4 regions of the Streptomyces griseiscabiei genome follow, and region 1 is predicted to be linked to each of the others. Evidence: riboswitches for the same ligand, from Rfam matches in the RefSeq annotation. Region 1 holds a riboswitch; each other region holds the start of a gene.
The links. A riboswitch is a leader RNA that binds a small molecule or an ion and turns the genes downstream of it on or off. The one in region 1 is predicted to bind cobalamin.

Region 2: another riboswitch for cobalamin. It lies ahead of J8M51_RS17375 (prenyltransferase/squalene oxidase repeat-containing protein); the one in region 1 lies ahead of J8M51_RS28705 (ABC transporter substrate-binding protein).
Region 3: another riboswitch for cobalamin. It lies ahead of J8M51_RS18900 (ribonucleoside-diphosphate reductase subunit alpha); the one in region 1 lies ahead of J8M51_RS28705 (ABC transporter substrate-binding protein).
Region 4: another riboswitch for cobalamin. It lies ahead of J8M51_RS07865 (energy-coupling factor ABC transporter permease); the one in region 1 lies ahead of J8M51_RS28705 (ABC transporter substrate-binding protein).

Annotation. Positions count from the first base shown of each region.
Region 1 covers NZ_JAGJBZ010000002.1:2,619,300-2,624,488, forward strand. The annotation lists gene J8M51_RS28695 (ABC transporter ATP-binding protein) at 1-35, opposite strand, end outside; gene J8M51_RS28700 (FecCD family ABC transporter permease) at 98-1,204, opposite strand; gene J8M51_RS28705 (ABC transporter substrate-binding protein) at 1,201-2,262, opposite strand; cobalamin riboswitch at 2,331-2,537, opposite strand; gene J8M51_RS28710 (RidA family protein) at 2,636-3,043, opposite strand; gene J8M51_RS28715 (DUF6215 domain-containing protein) at 3,251-3,916, opposite strand; gene J8M51_RS28720 (Gfo/Idh/MocA family protein) at 4,197-5,189, shown strand, end outside.
Region 2 covers NZ_JAGJBZ010000001.1:3,978,366-3,983,554, reverse strand. The annotation lists gene J8M51_RS17390 (ABC transporter ATP-binding protein) at 1-55, opposite strand, end outside; gene J8M51_RS17385 (energy-coupling factor transporter transmembrane component T) at 52-1,194, opposite strand; gene J8M51_RS17380 (SCO2322 family protein) at 1,273-1,965, opposite strand; gene J8M51_RS17375 (prenyltransferase/squalene oxidase repeat-containing protein) at 2,013-3,296, opposite strand; cobalamin riboswitch at 3,414-3,546, opposite strand; gene J8M51_RS17370 (phosphotransferase) at 3,594-4,406, shown strand; gene J8M51_RS17365 (MBL fold metallo-hydrolase) at 4,411-5,189, opposite strand, start outside.
Region 3 covers NZ_JAGJBZ010000002.1:293,911-299,099, forward strand. The annotation lists gene J8M51_RS18900 (ribonucleoside-diphosphate reductase subunit alpha) at 1-1,532, opposite strand, end outside; cobalamin riboswitch at 1,656-1,791, opposite strand; gene J8M51_RS18905 (GNAT family N-acetyltransferase) at 1,855-2,361, opposite strand; gene J8M51_RS18910 (nucleoside hydrolase) at 2,509-3,498, opposite strand; gene mctP (monocarboxylate uptake permease MctP) at 3,790-5,189, opposite strand, start outside.
Region 4 covers NZ_JAGJBZ010000001.1:1,798,302-1,803,490, reverse strand. The annotation lists gene cbiQ (cobalt ECF transporter T component CbiQ) at 1-685, opposite strand, end outside; gene J8M51_RS07870 (energy-coupling factor ABC transporter substrate-binding protein) at 692-1,075, opposite strand; gene J8M51_RS07865 (energy-coupling factor ABC transporter permease) at 1,087-1,806, opposite strand; cobalamin riboswitch at 1,837-2,019, opposite strand; gene J8M51_RS07860 (DUF1775 domain-containing protein) at 2,239-2,985, shown strand; gene J8M51_RS07855 (ABC transporter substrate-binding protein) at 3,127-4,713, shown strand; gene J8M51_RS07850 (ABC transporter permease) at 4,734-5,189, shown strand, end outside.

The DNA of each region.
Region 1 (5,189 bases):
TCGGCGCGCAGCCCGGCCGTCCCTGTCGCATCCATCGCATGCATCGCATCCATCGAGTCCGTGGCTTCCACGGCGTCCGTGGTGGCGGCCCGGTCGTTCATCGGCTGCTCCTGGTCCGGTACATGATGGCGACGAAGGCGGGGACGCCGATGAGGGACGTCACCACACCCACCGGGACCTCCTGCGGATCAAGGACGGTACGGGCGAGGGTGTCGACCCACACCAGGAACACCGCCCCGGCCAGGGCGGTGGCCGGCAGCAGCCGTCCGTGCCCGGACCCGGTGAGCGCGCGGGCGGCGTGCGGCAGGACCAGCCCGACGAAGCCGATCGCCCCGGCCGAGGCGACCAGGGCCGCCGTCAGCAGCGCGGTGACGCACAGCAGGACCAGCCGGGTGCGGGCCACGGAGACACCGAGCGAGGCCGCCGCGTCCTGCCCGAACGCGAACGCGTCCAGCGCGTGGCTGTGCCCCAGACAGACCAGCAGCACCACGACCAGCACGGCCAGACACACCGTCACATCCGTCCAGTCCGCCCCGCTGAGCGAGCCGAGCAGCCAGAACAGCACCGCGCGGGTCGTCTCGGCGTCGGCGGCGGTCATCACCATGAAGGAGGTGAGCGCGGAGAACAGCTGCATGGCCGCGACACCGACGAGCACCACGCGGTCCGTGCTGCCGCCCAGCGTCTGGCTGAGCAGCAGCACCAGCCCGAAGGAGACCACCGCGCCCAGGAACGCGCCCCCGGACACCGACAGCGCACCGCCGCCCACGCCGAGCACCACGACCACGACGGCGCCGGTCGACGCCCCGGAGGAGACGCCCAGCACGAAGGGATCGGCCAGCGGATTGCGCAGCAGGGACTGCATGACCGCGCCGCACACCGCCAGTCCGGCCCCGCACACGGCGGCCAGCAGCGTGCGCGGCAGCCGCAGATTCCACACGATGCCGTCCCGGATGGGCGTCAACTCCGTGTGCCCCCAGCCGAGATGGGCGACCACCGTGGACCAGACGTCGACCACGCCGATGTCCGCGGGCCCGATGGTGATCGCCACGGCCACGGAGACCGCGAGCGCCACGAGCCCGGCCGTCCACGCCACCGACCGCCGCAGCACCCGTACGACGAGCGGCGCCGGACCGGCGGTTCCCCCCTTCCCCGCCGTCCCCTTCCCCGCCGTCCCCGTCCGTACGTGGGCCTTTGCACCGGTCATCCCGCGAGGCCGAACTCGCGGAGCGCCGCCGCCACCTTCTCCACGCCCTCGACGGTCCGCACGGTCGGGTTCATCGCCTGCCCGGACAGCAGCACGTACCGCTTCTTCTTCACCGCCGTCATGTTCCTGGTGACGGGATCGGACTCCAGGAACTCGATCTTCTTCGCTGCCGTCTCCGCCGTCTGCTCCTCGCGGACCAGGTCGCCGATGACGAGGACGTCGGGGTCGCGGTCGGCGACGGCCTCCCAGTTGACCTGGGGCCACTCCTCCTCGGTGTCGTCGAAGACGTTCTTCGCGCCCAGTTCGCGGGTGATGACCCCGGGGGCCCCGCAGCAGCCCGCGAGGTACGGGGACTGGGCGTTGGCGAACCAGTACAGGACGGTGACGCCCTCGGCGTCGAGGCCCGCGGTCGCCTTCTCCACCCGGGACTTCAGCTCCGCCACCAGCTTCTCGCCGCGCTTCTCGACCCCGAAGATCCGCGCCAGATCGCGCACTTCGCCGTAGACCGCGTCCATGGTCAGCGGCTCGGTGCGGACGCCGTCGCCGTCACCGCTGTTGTCCTTGCCGACGCAGTCGGAGGGGGAGAGATAGGTGGGGACGCCGAGCTTCTCGAACTCCGCGCGGGTCGCCACCCCGCCCTTGCCGAGGGTGGACGCGAACGAGGAGACGACGAGGTCGGGTTCGGCGTCCAGGACCTTCTCGAACGAGGGCGCGTTGTCGGCGAGCCGCGGCACCTTCGCGTTCGCCTTCTCCAGGGCCTTCGGCAGCGGGTCGGTCCAGGTGGCGGTGCCCGCCATGCGGTCGGCGAGGCCGAGGGAGAGCAGGATCTCGGTGGTGCCCTGGTTGAGGGAGACGGCACGCTCGGGCGGGCTGTCCACCCGCACCCGCTCACCGCAGTTGTCGAGGGTGACCGGATGACCGGTGGACTCGCCCGGGGCCGCTCCCTCGGCGGCGGACGTGCCGGACCCGGCGGACCCGGAGCCCCCGCAGCCGGTCAGCAGCAGCGAACCGGCGGCCAGGAGGAGGACGGCATGACGGACAGGACGTGCGATCGGCACGGGACTTCCTTCGGCGTCGAGGGCTCATGCGCGAAGCCCGGTCGTACGGAGCTGTCCCGGGCACCCCTCGGCGCCGGGGACCGCCAGCAGGTCTTCGGACTCGGGTTCACCCGGACGAGACGCCTTCCCGGACCGCGATCGTGACCGCCGTCCAGTGGCCGTTGCCCCGCCCGTCACCCTCACCGCTGCGCGTCAGCTCCGGATTCACACCGGATTCCCTGACCCGTACGCGTCGATGCGCGCACATGGGTTCGACTGGCGTCGGCAAGCTATCACAGGCCCCCGGCCCACCCGTTGACCTGCCCGCCTGCCCGCCTGCCCGCCTGCCCGCCTGCCCGCCCCTCCGCCCTCGCCGTGCCGTGCCGTGCCGTGTTCAGTCGACGACCGCGGTGGCCTCGATCTCGACCAGATGCTCGGGGATGTCCAGCGCCGCGACGCCGAGGAGGGTGGCGGGCGGGGTGGCGGTGACCCCGAGCTTCCCGGCCGCCCGGGAGATGCCCTCCATGAGGGCGGGCATCTTGTCGGGCGTCCAGTCGACGACATGGATGTTGATCTTCGCCACGTCGTCGAAGGAGGCCCCGGCTCCGGCCAGCGCGGTGCCGACGTTCAGATAGCACCGCTCGACCTGGGCGGCCAGGTCGCCGACGCCGACGGTGACCTGGTCGGCGTCCCAGGAGACCTGTCCCGCGACGAACACCAGCTTCGTGCCCGTCGCGACGGACACCTGCCGGTACGCGTCGATCTTCGGCAGTCCGTCGGGGTTCACCAGGGTGATGGCCATGTCGTACGTCTCCTCGTCATGAGCGCCCGAAGGGCAACACGTGGGGTTCACGTGCTCTCTCGTGGTTACCGGGTAACCGTAGGAGAGTGGCCGCTGACGTGGAAGAACGCACTTTTCGGTGCCTGGGTTACCTCGTGGTGACCCTGCAGTTCAGGCGGTCGTGCGGTCGTGCGGTCGTGCGGTCGTGCGGTCGTGCGGTCGGGCGAGTCAGGCGGCGGGTTTCCACCCGGGGATCGTCGGCAGGACCTTCTCGGCGACGCGGAACAGGGCCTCGTCGTCGGGTGTCATGGAGTCCTGGCGGTAGATGACGAGTTCGAAGGTGCTGCCACTGTCCTTCGGGTCCGTCGCGACCAGCAGCCGACGGGCGACACCACCGGGGCCGGACGCGGCGTCGGCGCCGTCGAACCCGAAGGAGATGGCGATGGTCTGGCCCGAGTACAGGGCCGCCGTGTGCCCGAGCACCTTCCTGGTCTCGGCGCCGGAGCCCAGATAGCCGACCGACTCGGCGACCGGGAGGTCGTCGTACGACGCCGAGAGCTCGACGGTGTACGTGTCCAGCCTGACGGTCGCTTCGGGGGTGACGGTCTTCGTGCCGTCGGCCCAGGTGGACTCGTTGTCACTGCCCGAGGCGGTGACCGCCTTCTCGGTCGGGGTGCCGAGGAGCCCCGGCAGGTCGGAACGGTTCAGCGCGGTGCACAACCGGGCACCGGAGACCTCGCCCCGCGGCGCCGGCGAGGCGTCGTCCGAGGCCGAGCAGGTCGCCGGTCCCGAGGACTCCTGCGTCCCACCGAGCAGGTCCCCCAGCAGCCACATGCCCCCCAGGATCACCCCGACGGTCGCCACCGCCGAGAACACCTGGGCCCCGGTGCTCATCTCCTTCCCGGACCTGGGCACGGGCCCGGACGCGGGCGCCCCGCCGACGACCGCTCCCGACCCTGCCCCCGCCTCCGGTTCCGCCGTCGAACCCGTTCCGGAACCGCTGAAGTCGTCGACCATGCCCCCGTGCCCCCACGTTGATGTGCACACGCCCCCCGTGCGCCGGGGGAGCCTAGCCGGTGATCGTCGCGAGGCGAAACGGAATTCCGGCCGCCGCGAGCCCGGCACGGGAGAGGTCGACTATCCTGCCGTGGCCCGCGCGAAAGGACGGAACGCCATGACCGAGCACGGCTCTCTGGGCGTCGCCGTCGTCGGCACCGGCCGGATGGGCGCCGACCACGCCCGCCGGATCGCGCGGGTGATCAGCGGTGCCCATGTGGCAGCCGTCGTCGACCCGGACACCGACCGGGCCGGTACCGTCGCCGCCGGCATCGGGGGCTGCGCGGCCTACGGCGACCTCGCCGAGGCGCTGGCCGCCCCCGGCGTCGACGCCGTCCTCGTCGCCTCCCCGGGCCCCGCCCACGAGGCCGCCCTGCTCACCGCCTTCGCCCACGACCTGCCCGTCCTGTGCGAGAAGCCCCTCACCCCGGACACGGCTTCCGCGCTGCGGCTGCTGGAGGCGGAGCAGCGCCTCGGCCACCGCCGGGTCCAGGTGGGTTTCATGCGCCGCTACGACCGCGAGTACGTCAAGCTCAAGTCCCTGCTGGACAGCGGCGAGCTGGGCCGGCCGCTGCTGCTGCACCACCGGCACCGCAATGCCGGGGCCCCGCCCGGCTTCACCGACGCGATGGCGCTCAACGACTCCGTCGCGCACGAGATGGACGTCACCCGCTGGCTGCTCGGCCAGGAGATCACCGCCGTCACCGTGCTGCGGCCCCGGCCGAGCGCGTACGCCCCCGAGGGCCTGAGCGACCCCCAGTTCGTGGTGTTCGAGACCGACGGCGGAGCCGTCGTCGACGTCGAGATCTTCCTCAGCGCCCGCTACGGCTACCAGGTGCAGGCCGAGGCCGTCTGCGAGAACGGCACGGCCCGCGTCGGCGACGGGCACGACATGCTCGTCACCACGGCGGGCCGCTGGGGCGGCACGGTCACCCCGGGCTACCTCGAACGCTTCGAGGACGCCTACGACCGTCAGGTGCAGGCCTGGGTCGACGCCACCCGGCGCGGCGAGGTCACCGGACCCGGCACCTGGGACGGGTACGCCGTCGCCGCGATCTCCGAGGCGGGTGTCCGCGCCCAGACCGAGGGCGTCCGTGTCGAGGTGGAACTC
Region 2 (5,189 bases), on a different contig from region 1:
CGGTGGGTCGGTCCGCCCCGTCGTACGTCACGGAGACATCCTCGAAGCGGATCACGCGTGTTCCTTCGTGGGCGGGGCGGCGTCCGGAGCCGCTTTCGGTGGGCCGGCGTCCGGAGTCGCCTTCGGTGGCCGGGCGTCCCGGGCCGGTCTCCGCGGGGCCGGTACGGCGAACGCGGGGAGGAGGCCCAGCAGGATCGCGGCGGCGGGGCGGAGGGGGAGGTCCGGGGAGGTGAGGGGGACGACGGCGGGGTGCAGGGCGGCGGAGTCGTACGCGGCGCCGGCGATCAGCAGGGCGGCGACGGCGACACCGGACCCGGCCACCAGCCACCCGCGCACGCCCCACACATCCGGCCGGTACCGGGTGCGCGGTGAGCGCCGGCCGCCCAGCCGCAGGCCGGCGAGCGCGGCGGCCAGCCCGATGAGCAGCACGGGCAGACCGTATGTGCCGCCCTCGGCCGTCAACACCCCGTACGTGCCCGCGCAGACGCCGAGCAGCCCGCCGAGGGTGAGCGCGGCGGTCGTACGGCGGACGGGTGCCGGGACGTCGGCGGTACGGCCGTAGCCGCGCGAGTCCATCGCGGCGGCGAGCGCGACCGAACGCTCCAACGCGCCCTCCAGCACGGGCAGTCCGACCTGCAGCAGCCCCCGTACGCCCCGGTCCGGCCGCCCGCGCAGCCGCCGGGCCGCCCGCAACCGCTGGACGTCCGCCACCAGATGCGGTGCGAACGTCATCGCCACCACCACCGCGACGCCCGCCTCGTACAGGGCGCCGGGGAGCGACTTGAGCAGCCGCGCCGGGTTCGCGAGGGCGTTCGCGGCGCCGACACAGATCAGCAGGGCGGCCAGCCGCAGCCCGTCGTACAGCGCGAACAGGAACCCCTCCGCCGTGACCCGGCCGCCGAGCCGGATGCCCTGCGACCAGTCGGGGAGCGGCACTTCGGGCAGCGTGAACAGGGTGTGCGTCCCCGGGATCGGCGACCCCAGCACCACCGCGAACCCCAGCCGTACGACCAGCACCACCAGCCCCAGTTTCACGAACGCGGCGTACGACCGGGCCCAGGGCGCGTCGGTCCGGTGCGTCGCCACGACGAACCCGGCGACCGCGATGAGCAGACCGAGGAGCAGGGGGTTGGTCGTACGCGACGCGGCGGTCCCCAGGCCGAGCGCCCAGAGCCACCAGGCGAGGGGGTGCACGCCTCGAACCGCCGGGCCGCGGGCCCCGTCCCCGGCCGGCCCCGCCTCCGGGCGCCCTGTGAACCACCGCATCGGCCCCTACCCCCGGCGCCGCCGCGCCTGCCACACCGCGGCGGCCCCGAGCGCGGCGACGACTCCCACACCCACGAACAGCCCGACGGCGGGTCCGTCGCCCTTGCCGGAGGCGCCGGAGGCGCCGGAGGCATCGGAGGCAGCAGAGGTGGCAGGGCTTTCGGGGACGTCCGTGCCGTCGGTGTCGGTGTCGGCGTGTTCGTCGGAACCCACCGCCTCCCCGCACCCCGCCCTCGGATATCCGGCGATCGCGCAGAGCATCGCGCTCGTGTCGTACCGCAGCGGCTTCGCGACCGCCGCCAGCGCCTCGGCCGAGGTCGCGTCGTCCGGCACGCGCGCGCACGCCGTACGCGCCGCCGGAGGAGTCTCCCCGGCCGGTGCGTCCGCCGCCGTGCCGAAGTCGACGACCAGCGCGACCCGCTTCTGCCCGGCCCGCGCGCCCGTGTTCCCGCAGATCGCGGCGAAGTCGGCGACCCCGCGCGGCCGTACCGCGTCCCCGGAGTCCCGGCTGACCGCGAACCGGAACCCCTGCACCTCCCCGTCGACGGGTCGCGCGGTCGACGGCCCCTGCGTGGCGTACGCCCAGGCCGAACCGTTCCGCTCCCAGAACGACCAGTAGCGGTACGCGGCGGCATGGGCCTGCCCCTGCCCCACGCCGCCCAGCCCCAGCGTGAGGAGGACGCCGCTCAGCAGGAGCACGACGCCACGCGACCGCGACCGCGACACGGCGCCGCTCTGCCGACTGGTCACCCTTCCCGCCGCTTCCTGCGGGCCTTCGCCAGCACGAACCCGGCGACGACCGCGACGATCGCGGCGAGGACGCCCGCGAGCCCGATCTTCCACCATGTGCCGTCGTCGGTCCCACCGTCGTAGTACGCCTCCTCGTCGACGGGCACGGACGAGTAGTCGTCCACATCGCGCGCCGGACCGGTGTCCTTGAGCTGGGCCACGAGGTCGGTGCCGCCGAAGTCGCGCGGGTCGCCGCCGGTGGCGTGCACGGCGAAGAGGAGCTGCGCGTACGCGGCGGGCCCGGCCTTGGCCGCCCACACCCCGTGGTTCTTCTCCAGCCAGGAGAGCGGCTTCCTGGTCGCGTCCTCGTCCCCGGCGGCGGCGAGCGCGACGACCGCGTCGGCGGTGTTGCCGTGGTCGGGCTGGTCCTCCGCACCCGCGAGGGAGGACTTCAGATAGCCGTCGGCGGTGAGGTCACCGGCCAGGTGGACGGCACCGTTGTGGGCCAGGTCCGCCGGGGAGTCGCCCGCGGCGCACTTCCCGGCGGAACCCTCCCCGTCGCCCGCCTCGGCCACGAAGCCCTCGCCCAGGACGCCGAGCACGGCGGCGGCCGTGGCGTCCGCGTTCGCCGCGAGCCCGCCCTTCTTGTCGGGCTGATAGGCGAAGCCCCCGCCGTTCTTCTCACTGTCGCCGCCGCAGGGGACGGCGAGGGCGCGGAGAGCGTCGTAGGGCGACTCGCCGGACTTCTCCTGCTTCTCGGGTGCGTCGCCGACGGCGGTCAGCGCGCCGATCACGACGGACGTCGAGTTCGCGTCGCTGGGGCCTCCGGCGCTGTAGCCCCAGCCGCCGTCGTCGTTCTGGTTCTCCTTCAGCCACCGCACGGCCCGCCCGGCCTCGGCGCCCCGCCCGCCCACCGCGGCGAGCGCCTGCACCGCGGCGGCCGTGCTGTTGGTGTCGAGGGCCGTCTTCGCGTCGCACTTCGCGGTGGCGTCCGCCCGGTACGCCGCGAACGCCCCGCTCGCGCACTGCTGCCCGACCAGCCACTCCACGGCCCCGGCCCCGGGCTTCTCGCCCACGGTGTCCAGGGCGAGCAGCGCGAGGGACTGCCGCCAGACGCCGTCGTACGTGGGGTCGTTGGAGCCGTACAGGCCCGTGGGTATCGCCTGCGACGGCGAGGCGGAGGGTGCGGGGGAGCCGTCGTCGGCGAGGGCGGCCGGTGCGAAACCGGTCCCGAGTCCCGTCCCGAGCCCGGCTGCGACGATGAGTACGGCGACTACCGCGGCGCTGCGGCGGACATTCATGATCGGCGGTTGCCTCTCCCTGACGGGGAGCCGGGCGCACGGCGGAGCGCCGGGCGGCTCGGCTCCGTATTCCTCGACGGTGCCGTACCCCGGCGGGCCGCCGGAGTACGCGAGCCGGTCACGAATCCGTACCGGGCGGTCCGGCTCACCGTCCCCTCGCGGGGCCGGTTCACGGTTGCGGGTCAGCGCCGGATTTGCACCGGCTTCCCCCTGTACGGGTGTGATGACGACCCGGTCACTCTACCTGTCGGTAGCAAAGGGCTGAGGGCCGTCCGCGCGCCGGGATAGGTTCGGGCCATGCGCACGGGAAGACTCCTCGGCTCGGGCCGCACGGCCGACGTGTACGAACTCCACGCCACGGAAACGGAGTCCGTCCCGCACGGCCGTGACGACCTCCCCCCGGCCCCCGAAGCCGGTGCTCCCGCCGCCCCCGCCCGCAGTGACGCAGCCGACAGACGAACCGCGCCCGCCGCGCCCCTCGACGCGGCCGGGGCCTGGGTGCTGCGGCGCTACCGGGACGGCTGGGGTGACGCCGTCGCCGAGGCCGAGGTCATGGAGTACGTACGGGGGCACGGGTACCCGGTCCCGCGCGTCCGCTCCGCGACGCGCACGGAGATGGTGCTGGAGCGGCTGTCGGGCCCGACCATGCTGGAGGCCTTCGGCGAGGGCCTGCTCGACCCGGCCCGGGCCGGCGCCGTCCTGGCCCACCTTCTGCACGCCCTGCACGCCCTCCCGCCCCGCGGCCACGCGCCCGCCTCTCGCGTGCTCCACCTCGACCTGCATCCCGAGAACGTCATCGTCACGCCCCGCGGCCCGCAGGTCATCGACTGGAGCAACGCCGAGGAGGGGCCGCCCGGTCTGGACTGGGGTATCTCCGCGATGATCCTCGCGCAAGTGGCCGTGGACGCCGCCGACTCCCGCGCGTCCCTGGCCCACGCCACTCTCGCCTCCCTCCTCGCCCACCAGTCCGACGGCCTGTCCGCCCTGACGGACTCCGGTCTCGCCGAGGCGGGGCGGCGCCGGGCGGCCATGCCGACGATGAGCGCGCGCGAGGTCGAACTGATCGGGGCCGCAGAGGAGTTGATCCGCGCACTCCACCGCCGCAACTGACCCCTCACACCGCCACATACACCACCGGATCACTCCCCGCCACCGCCTCCGCCCGCCCCAGCTTCACCAGGCGCCGCAGATGCGCCTCCGCCTCGGAGACGGCGATGTTGCGGGAGGAGAAGGGGATGTCGGACCAGGGCCGGTTCCACTCCATGCGCTCGGCCAGCTGCCAGGGAGTGAGGGGAGCGGCGAGGAGGGCGAGCAGACCGGTGAGGCGGGCCTCGTGATGCGCCAGCAACTCCCGTACGCGCGCGGCCGATGCGGTGAACGCGTACTGGTGGGCGGGGAGGATCTCCGCCGCGCCGAGACGCCCGACGCGTTCCAGGGAGTCGAGATAGTCGCCGAGGGGATCGGTGACCGTGTCGTCGTCCGGGTCCTCGTAGAGGCCGATGTGCGGGCTGATCTCGGGGAGGAGATGGTCACCGGAGAACAGCCGCCCACGGCCCGCGAGTCGGGCCGGGTGCGCCTCCTCCAGGTGGAGGCAGACGTGCCCAGGTGTGTGCCCCGGCGTCCAGATCGCGCGGACGCGGCGGCCGGGGAGGTCGAGGAGTTCGCCGGGGACGATCTCGCGGTCGGGGAGCGCGGGGGAGAACCCGGGCAGGGTGGCGCGGGGACGGCGCGGGGCCCGCAGCGGCGCGAGGTGTTCCTCGGGCGCGCCCGCCGCCGTGAGCTTGTCCGTCATGTAGGAGTACCAGCGGTCGGGTCCCGTCCCCCGCGTGCGCCGGACGATCGCCGTGTCCGCCGCGTGCATCGCGATCCACGCCCCGGACGCCTCCCGCACCG
Region 3 (5,189 bases), 2.3 Mb from region 1:
CGCCACCTGGCGTTGGAGCGGCCCGCCTGCTCGGTCGGGTAGAAGTTGATGTCGACGACGCGGTCGAGGAAGGTGACGGCGGTGCGGACGGTCTCGTCCAGCCGCTCCCAGTCCAGGTCGCCCGTCGCCGGGTCGACGAACGCGCCCAGGTTCACCGAGCCCAGGTTGCAGACGGCGGTCTCCCCGTCGTCCGTGACCTCCAGGATCTCCGTGCAGAGGTTGGAGGAGTGGACGACATGGCCCGGCTCGGCCGTCTGGTTGGCCGTGCGGTTGGCCGCGTCCTTGAAGGTCATCCAGCCGTTGCCGGTCTGCGCGAGGGTGCGCATCATGCGGCCGTACAGATCACGGGCCGGGATGGTCTTCCGCGCCAGGCCGGCCGCCTCCGCCTTGCGGTAGGCCGCCTCGAACTCCTCGCCCCACAGGTCGACCAGCTCGGGCACATCGGCCGGGGAGAACAGCGACCACTTCTCGTCGGCGTTCACCCGGCGCATGAACTCGTCCGGGATCCAGTGCGCCAGGTTCAGGTTGTGCGTACGCCGGGCGTCCTCACCGGTGTTGTCGCGCAGCTCCAGGAACTCCTCGATGTCGGAGTGCCAGGTTTCCAGGTAGACCGCGGCCGCGCCCTTGCGCCGGCCGCCCTGGTTCACGGCGGCGACCGAGGCGTCCAGCGTCTTGAGGAACGGCACGATGCCGTTGGAGTGCCCGTTGGTGCCCCGGATCAGCGAACCGCGCGAGCGGATGCGGGAGTACGACAGACCGATGCCGCCGGCGTGCTTCGAGAGGCGGGCCACCTGGTGGTAGCGGTCGTAGATGGAGTCCAGCTCGTCGAGCGGGGAGTCGAGGAGGTAGCAGGACGACATCTGGGGGTGGCGGGTACCGGAGTTGAAGAGCGTGGGGGACGAGGGGAGGTAGTCGAGGCGGCTCATCAGCCGGTAGAGCGCGGCGACCTCGTCCAGGGCCCGCGGGGTGTCGTTCTCGGCGAGGCCGGCGGCTACCCGCAGCATGAAGTGCTGGGGCGTCTCGATGACCTTGCGGGTGATCGGGTGCCGGAGCAGATAGCGGCTGTGCAGCGTGCGCAGGCCGAAGTAGCCGAAGCGGTCGTCGCCCGCCCGGTCGATCATGGCGTCGAGTCGCCCGGCGTGCACGCGCGTGAACTCCGCCGTGCGGTCGGCGACCAGGCCCTCCCGGTGGCCCACCGCGACGGACTCGGTGAACGTCGTGACGCCCTGCGAGGCGGCCTCGGCGCGGATGCCGACGGCAAGCAGCCGGGCGGCCAGCTTCGAGTAGGCGGGGTCCTCGGAGATGAGGCCCGCGGCCGCCTCCGTGGCCAGCTCGCGCAGCTCCGACTCGTCGGCCCGAGCCGACCGGCCGCGCAGGGCGGCGGCGGCGACCCGGCCGGGGTCGGCGTCGGGGAGGTCGGCGGTCAGCTCGGTCAGGGTCCGCAGCAACGCGGTACCGGGACCGTCGGTCTCCGTCGCCGGAGTGGCGGAAGCCAGGTCGGCTGAAACCGGGTCGGCTGGCGCGATGGTCACGTGGGGCTCTCCCTCGCTCGGCAAGGGGCCTTGCGGAGGGCAGGCGGCTGCACACGAGCGCACGGGGGCGTCGCGTCCACCGGCCCATTCCACGAGGCCCGGACGTCAGGCACCCGGACCGGACGGCCGGGCGCGCTGTCGGCAGGTGTTCGGACTGAACATGCGTGCGCGAATGGAGACGTACACACGCGAGTACACCGTTGCGGGACAGTTCCGGATTCGCACCGGATTCCCCTGCGGCGACAGCGAGCATGAGCATACATCTAGTGCCGGGTCGCGGTGTCACCCCCACATGTTGTGTCGCTGTCGACTTCGCAGGGTGTCAGAGCGTCAACTCATAGGTGATCAGAGTGAGGTCGAGGAGGTCGGGAAGGGGGTTCCAGTCGCGCTCCGGTGTGCGGGTGAAGCCCAGGCGTTCGTAGATGCGGTGGGCCGCGTGCATGCTCCGCTGGGTCGACAGCACGAGGCGGGCGCAGCCCTCCACGGTCCGGGCGCGCTCCACACAGGCGCGCACGAGGGCCTCGCCGACACCCCGCCCGCGTGCTTCGGCGGCGACCGCGAGCATCCGTATCTCGGCCTCTCCCGGACGGGCGATGTCGGCCATGGGGCCGCCCGCCGGGACGAAGGTCACACCGCCGAGCACCCGGTCGTCCGCGAGGGCCACCAGGACGTCGGCCGCGGCGGCCCGCTTCGCCACGTCCCGCAGCTCACCGAGGTACGCGTCGCTCTCCCCGAAGTCCAGCAGTCCGTCGCCGAGGTAGGCCTGTGCGGTGATCTCGCCGAGGGTGGTGTACTCGTCGGCGAGCGCCCGCCTGATCGTGATGTCCATGCGTCGCAGTTTGCACGAGCGGGGGATCTGCGCGGCTCGGGTTTTCCACAGGGGGCGTCGTTCGTGTGACGATCGGACTGGGTTCTGATCCGAGGCCGGACCCGGGCCCGGACCGGGAGGGGTCGGGCTGGGGCGGGTCGGGATGGCTCAGGTCGCCGCTGGCCACCGCGGCAGCGTCGCCACGAAGTCCTTGCTGAAGTCGCGGGTGCCCGGGCCGAGGGCGACCCGGCCGGTGGCGCGGAGGCGGGCGGTCAGGGCGGGGGACTCGGAGTAGTAGACGCGCCGGGCGGCGGACGGGACGAACACGGTCTGCCCGCGCGTGAGTTCGCTTCCGCATTCCACGACGACCGCCCCGTCGGCCGCCTCGACGAACGCCTCGTCGCCGCAGACCCCCACGGCCAGCGGATCGTGCAGCGGACAGGTGCCGTCGCCGCCGTGGCGGGTGTAGGCCTCCATGTAGGTGCGCATCAGCCGGGCGGCGAGGGCCGTACCCGGGCCCGCGGCCTCCAGCGCGGCGAGGTCGGCGGGGCGGAACAGCCAGCGGTGCGAGGCGTCCAGGTCGACCATGGTGAACGGGATGCCCGAGGAGAGCACCACCTCGGCGGCGTCCGGGTCCGCCCAGATGTTGAACTCGGCGACGGGCGTGAAGTTGCCCGGGACCTGGGCGGCGCCGCCCATGAACACGAACCTGCGGACACGGCGGGCGAAGCCGGGGTCCTCCAGGAGGGCGATCGCCACGTTCGTGAGGGGGCCGGTGGCGCAAACGGTCAGCTCGCCCTCGTGTTCCCGGGAGAGCCGGAGCAGGGCCTGCGCGGAGGACTCCGTGAGGTGCGGGGCGGTCGAGTCGGGGAGGGTCTCGTGGCCGAGGCCTGCCGGGCCGTGGAAGGCGGAGGCCTCTCGGTAGGGGAGGCGGGAGAGGGGGCGGCCGGCGCCCCGGTGGACCGGGACGTCGGTGTCCATGCGGAGGGCTCTGGACAGGGCGCGGGCGTTGGCGTACGTCGCCTCGGCGGGGAGGTTGCCGCCGACGGATGTGTACGCCTTGAGGTCCCACAGGCCGGTTCCCAGGAGGTACTGGAGGGCTACGGCGTCGTCTATACCGGGGTCGCTGTCGAGGACGATCGGTGCGCGAGCGGTCACGGATTCAGCGTAGCCGGGTGTTTTTCGCCCCCGCCGCCCCTACCCGTCCCATCCCCAGGGGCTGCGCCCCTTCGACCCCCTTCTTTTCGCGCTCCGCGCGGGGGTGGGTGGGGACGTGCGGGTTCGGTGGGGCTTCTCGCGTAGTTCCCCGCGCCCCTGAAAGAGGCCCGCGGCCCTTTCGGGGCGAAAAGCAGGGGGCGCAGCCCCTGCTTTTCAGTGGCGCGGGGAACTGTGCGACCAGCCCCCACCCACCCGCACCCGACAACACACCCCGGCGGCGAAAGGCGGAGCCTAGTGGCTCGTCCCCGCTGTTGCCGGAGGCAGTTCCACCTGGACGCCCGCGTCGCCCGCGTCGGCCGTGTAGTCCTCGGGGCTGGTCTCGTCGATGCCGTCGGGGGCCTTGGCGGCGCGCAGGACGACGGTGAGGACGACGGTGACCACGACGTTGAGGACGAAGGCCGTCAGGCCGATGTAGCCGATCTCGCCGATGCCCGGGATCTCGGCGGAGGAGCCGCCGAAGTGCTTCTGGGTCGGCGAGGCCACCCCGTACGCGGCGATCGTCCCGTACAGCATGCCGACCGCCCAGCCGGCGAGAAGCGCCCAGCGGTGGCACCAGCGGGTGAACAGGCCGCCTACCAGGGCCGGGAAGGTCTGGAGGATCCAGATGCCGCCCAGCAGTTGGAAGTTGATGGCGACCGTCTTGTCCATGGTGAGGACGAAGGCCAGCGCGCCCACCTTCACCAGCAGGGACACCAGCTTGGAGACCTTGGTCTCCTGCGCGGGCGTGGCGTCAGGCCTGATGAAGTCCTTGTAGATGTTGCGGGTGAAGAGGTTCGCCGCCGCGATGGACATGATCGCCGCGGGCACCAGCGCGCCGATGCCGATGGCCGCGAAGGCGACGCCCGCGAACCAGTCCGGGAACATCGTCTCGAACAGCTGAGGGATCGCCAACTGGCCGTTCTGCACCTGGATCCCGGCCGCGATCGCCATGAAGCCCAGCAGCGCCAGCAGGCCCAGCATGAGGGAGTACAGCGGGAGGATCGTGGTGTTGCGGCGGATGACCTCGCGGCTCTTCGACGACAGCGTCGCCGTGATCGAGTGCGGGTACATGAAGAGCGCCAGCGCCGAGCCGAGGGCCAGCGTCGCGTACGTCCACTGGTTGGCGTCACCGGGGACGAGGGAGCCGCGCGGCTTGTCCGTCGCCGGGTTGGTCTGGCTGTACGCCTCGCCCGCCTTGGCGAAGATGTCGTCGAAACCGCCGAGCTTGATCGGGATGTAGATGATCGCCACCGCGATGACGATGTAGATCAGGGTGTCCTTCACGAACGCGATCAGCGCGGGGGCCCGGAGGCCGGAGGAGTAGGTGTAGGCCGCCAGGACACCGAAGGCGATCAGCAGCGGCAGGTCCTTGATGAACCAGTTGGTGTCCTCACCGCCGCCCACGCCCATCACGTCCAGCACGGCCTGGATGCCGACCAGTTGGAGGGCGATGTAGGGCATCGTCGCCAGGATGCCGGTCAGGGCGACCGCCAGCGACAGGCCCTTGGAGCCGAACCGGCCGCGGACGAAGTCCGAGGTCGTCACATAGCCGTGCTTGTGGGAGACCGACCACAGACGGGGCAGGAAGGTGAAGATCAGCGGGTAGACCAGGATCGTGTACGGCACCGCGAAGAAGCCGGCCGCGCCCGCCG
Region 4 (5,189 bases), on a different contig from region 1:
CCGTGGTGAAGCGGGCGGAGATCCGTGCCTCGGGGACCAGGACGCGCAGGGTGCCGTCGTAGCCCCGCCCCGCCAGTCCCGTCTGCAGGCGAGCCGCCCGGTCGAAGGCCCGGACGAACGCGGTGGCGCCGAGTCCGCCGAGCGAACGCCAGGTGGCCGCCCGGGTGGTGTGCCCGAGCCGGGCCGCCTGCGCCTCCCGGATCCGGCGCACGGAGTCCAGGAGGAGGAAGCTCATCCGGTACGTGACCAGTGCCACGTCCACGACGGGCGCGGGCACCCCGGCCTTCACCAGGCGCGGCAGCAGGTCCGACATGGGGGTGGTGAACGCGAACAGCAGGACGCCGAGGGAGGCCGCCGAGGTGCGCAGCAGCAGTTCCCCGGCGCGGACCGGTCCGCCGTCGGCCAGGGTCACGAACCCGTCGGGCCCGCCGACCTGGACGAGCAGCGGCAGCGCCCCGGTCACACAGAAACCCAGCGGCACCCGGTAGGCCCGCCACAGCCGGCGCCCCGGCACCCCGGCCGGGCCCAGCAGCACCACGAGCGCGGTCAGCAGGACCAGGGCCGCGCCCGGCCAGGGCGGCAGGGAGATCGCGAGCACGGTGAGGCCGAGCCCGAGCACGGCCTTGTCCACGGGATGGCGGCGGCGCCAGCGACTGCTGTGCGCCGCCGCGTCGATCGGCAGCACGAGGCGTCAGACCCGCCCGGCGGGGGACTCCCCGGCACCGGCACCGCTGGTCGAGCTGTCGTCACCGGCGCCCGCCAGCCCGGCCAGGGCCCGTGCCTCGCCCTGGCGCCGGCCCCGGTGGATGCCGAAGTAGTACGCGAGGACGCCCGCGCCGAGCGCGGCCTGCAGCGCGAACAGGGCCGACTCGATCTCACCGGACGGCGGCTCGTACAGCGGCGAGAACCACGGCTCGTAGTCCGGCTCGATCTCCGTGATCGCGGTCTCCGCCTCGGCGTCGGCGCCCGCGAAGGGCTCCTCCTTGTGGTCGCCGAGGCCGAGGGCCAGCGGCAGGACGGCGAGCGCGGCCACGACGAGCAGCAGCAGGGCGTTGATCTTCGTGTTCTTGCTCATCGTCTTCTTGTTCATCGGGCCACCGCCCCGGTCTCGGTCTCGGTCGCGGTCTCGGTGCGGTCGCGCTTGCCGGTCAGGAGCACGCCGAGCCGGGTCAGTTCGCCCTTGCTCGACTGCACCAGCAGCCGCATCACCAGCACCGTGAGCAGGCCCTCGCTGATCGCCAGCGGGATCTGGGTGACGGCGAAGATGGAGCCGAACTTGCCGAGCGCGCCCAGGAAACCGCTGCTCGGGTCGGGGAACGCGAGCGCCAGCTGCACGCTGGTGACGCAGTAGGTGACCAGGTCGGCGACGAACGCGCCGAAGAACACGGTGACCATCAGCGGCACGTCGAACCGCCGCAGCAGCCGGTAGATGCCGTACCCCGCCCAGGGGCCGGCGATCGCCATCGAGAAGACGTTGGCGCCGAGCGTGGTCAGCCCGCCGTGCGCGAGCAGCAGTGCCTGGAAGAGCAGGGTGATGGTGCCCAGGACCGCCATGATCGGTGGCCGGAACAGGATGGCGCCGAGTCCGGTGCCGGTGGGGTGGGAACAACTCCCGGTGACCGAAGGCAGCTTCAGTGCGGACAGGACGAAGGTGAAGGCACCGGAGGCACCGAGCAGCAGGGTGCTCTCGGGGTGCTCCTTGACCTCACGGGTGAGTGCCCGGACTCCGTGGACGACGAATGGCGCGGACGCGACGCCCCAGGCGATCGCGTGCGCCGGAGGAAGGAAACCCTCGGCTATGTGCATGGCTCAGCAGACCCTCTCCAGCACCTCGTGGATGGTTGACGCGCCTTGGCCGGTCTCCTGGCTTACGGGTACCACCGTCCGTGCTCCGCCTTCCCGGGTCCGAGGACCCAGTGGCTGTCCGTGAGGACCAGAGCCGGACTTCCCGATCACAGTGGCGAGGGCCGCACCGGCATGACACCGGATTTCCCGTTCACCAAGGCGTGGTGACAGTAGTGCCCAGATAAGGACGCTGACAAGCGGAGACGAGGGGCGCGCGGGCGCCGTGGAACAGCTCACACCACGGCGCACGCCCCACCGTCCCCACCCCGCGCACGAGCGCGTCCCCGGTGGCGGCGGTTGGCCGGAACCGATCGCACACCTGGTCGCCCTTGGCCACAGGTCCTGCCCTGCGCTTGAATTCACCCTTCACACCGTCGGCACAGGGAGTCCGCAGTGCACCGCCCGACCTTGGTACGCAGTTCGCGCCGTCTCGGCGTTCTCACCGCAGCCGCGCTCGCGGTCGCCGTCGCCACCGCGGGGCCGGCCGCGGCCCACGCGGAGGTCGAGGCGGAGGGCGCCCGCGCCCTCGACCAGAACGTCGACCTCACCTTCTCCGCCGAGTCGGAGTCGGCCTCCGCCGGCATCACCAAGGTGGAGGTGATCCTGCCCAAGGGCCTCGTCCCCGCCGACCTCACCTACAAGGAGGGCCCGGACGGGTGGAAGTTCGCCCCCACCGACCGGGGCTACACGGTGTCCGGCACCAAACTCGCGGTGGGCGAGGACGTCGAGTACGTGGTCACCGTACGGCAGTTGCCCGACGCGAAGTCGCTGGTGTTCAAGACCCTCCAGTCGTACAGCGACGGCAAGGTGGACCGCTGGATCGAACTGGAGGAGGAGGCGGAGGGCGACGGCCACGGCCACGGTCACCCGGCGCCCCGCCTGGACCTCAAGGCCGCCGCGCCCGGCGCCGAGGTCGTGAGCCCCACCCCCTCGGCGGACCCCACGACGGCTCCGCCCTCCCCCTCGCCCGAGAAGAGCGCCGAGGCCGCCACGCCGTCGGCGGAGGCCGCGGCGGACAGCACCGACGGCGACGACGGCGGCTCCCTGGCGGTCCCCCTCGGCATCGGCGCGGTGGTCCTGCTCGCGCTCGGCGGGGGCGCGTGGTGGTACCGGTCCCGCCGGAGCGGCACCACCACCTGAGGAGCCCGGGCCGTACGCCCGACGACGGCTGAGCCGAAACCCGCAGGTCACATCGCTGGACTGATGTACGACCCGCCGGGGTAGCCCTTACCTGCAATCAATGTGCAACAGCACTTCAGGCGCAGCAAGGGTGTGAGGCTCATGACGTCCCGACCGATACGAGGTGCCGCCGTCGCGGCGGCGGTGGCCCTCGGCGCCACCGCCTGCTCGGCGCCCGGCGGTGGCACCGACGGCGGCGGCCCGGCCGACTCCGTCGTGATCGGGGTGGCGTCCGAGCCGGACACCCTCAGCCCGCTCCTCGGCTACGGCAAGGACGGCAACTCGAAGATCTTCGACGGGCTGCTGGCCCGGGACGCCGACCTGGAACTGAGACCCGCCCTGGCGAAGGCGCTGCCCCAAGTGGCCGACGGCGGCCGGACGTACACCTACACCCTCCGCGAGAACGTCAAGTTCAGCGACGGCGAACCCCTGACCTCCGCCGACGTGGTCTTCACCTACCGGACCGTGCTGGACGCGAAGACCAACAACACCGCCCGCAGCGAACTCGACGCCGTCAAGGAGGTCCGGGCGGACGGCGACGACAAGGTCGTCTTCACCCTCGACTACCCCTACGCGCCCTTCGCCGGCCGCACGGTCCTGCCGATCGTCCCCGCACACATCGCGGGGAAGCAGGACCCCAACACCGGCTCCTTCAACACCGAGCCGATCGGCACCGGCCCGTACGTCCTGTCCACCTGGAGCAGGGGCGAGAAGCTCACCTTCAAGGCCAACCCGGACTACTGGGGCGGCGCCCCGAAGGTGAAGAAGTTCACCATGGCGATCGTCGAGGACGACGACGTACGCGCCACCCGGCTGCGCTCCGGCGACCTCGACGGCGCGATCCTGCCACCCGATCTCGCCGCCGGCTTCGCGAAGGACGGCGACCGGAAGACCTACGACGCCAAGTCCTACGACTATCGCACCGTCACCCTCCCCACCGGGAACGACGTCACCGGCGACCGCGCGATCCGGCGGGCCCTCGACGCCGCCGTGGACCGCGAGGCCATGGTCGACCAGATCCTCGACGGCGCCGGCCGCCCGGCGTACGGACCGCTGCCCGGCGACGACCCCTGGTTCGCGAAGGGCATCGAACGCCCCCAGGACCTCGGCAAGGCCGCACGCGTCCTGGACGAGGCGGGCTGGAGGACCGGCCCGGACGGCATCCGCGCCAATGCGGGCACGAAGGCGGCCTTCACCCTGCTCTACCCGTCCGGCGACAAGGTCCGCCAGGACCACGCCCTCGCCTACGCCTCCGACGCCAAGAAGGCCGGCATCGACGTGACCGTGGAGAGCGCCACCTGGGAGGTGATCGAGCCGAGGATGAAGGACACCGCCGTCCTCGCCGGCTTCGGCTCCACCGGCGACCCCGACTTCGGCCTCTACACGATGCTGCACTCCTCCCTCGCCGGCGACGGCTTCAACAACATGGGCCGCTACGCCAACCCGAAGGTGGACGAAGCCCTCGACACCGGCCGCCGAAGCCAGGACGACGCCGCCCGCAAGAGCGCGTACGACACGCTCCAGCGCGAACTGGTGAAGGACCCCGGCTACACCTTCCTCACCCACATCGACCACGTCTACGTCCTCGCCGACCGCTGGGACGGACTGACCACCCAGGTCGAACCGCACGAACACGGCTTCGCGTCCGGCCCCTGGTGGAACATCGAGACCTGGCGGCCACGGACGTGACCCGGCTCCCCTGGGGAGCGATGGCACGACTGACCGGACGGCGTGCCCTGTTCGCCGTCCCCGTCGTCCTCGTCGTCACCTTCGGCGTGTTCGCGATCGCCGCCGCCTCCCCCTTCGACCCCGTCAAGGCGTACGCGGGCACCGCCGCCCTCGGCGCCGACCAGGAGACCCTGGACCGGCTGCGCGCCAACCTCGGCGTGGACGAGCCGTTCGCCGTGCGCTGGTGGCGCTGGCTGACGTCCGCGCTCACCGGCGACCTCGGCGAGTCCAGCGTGCTGCGCCAGCCGGTGGCCCAGGTCATCGCCGAACGCCTCGTCTGGTCGACCCTGTTGTGCGCGGTCGCCTTCGCCGTCGCCGTCCTGCTCGGCACCACGCTGGGCGTGCTCGCCGCCCGCCGCCCCGGCGGATGGCTCGACCGGGCCGTCACCTCCGCCGCGTACACCCTCGAAGCCGCGCCCGTCTTCTGGGTCGCCCTG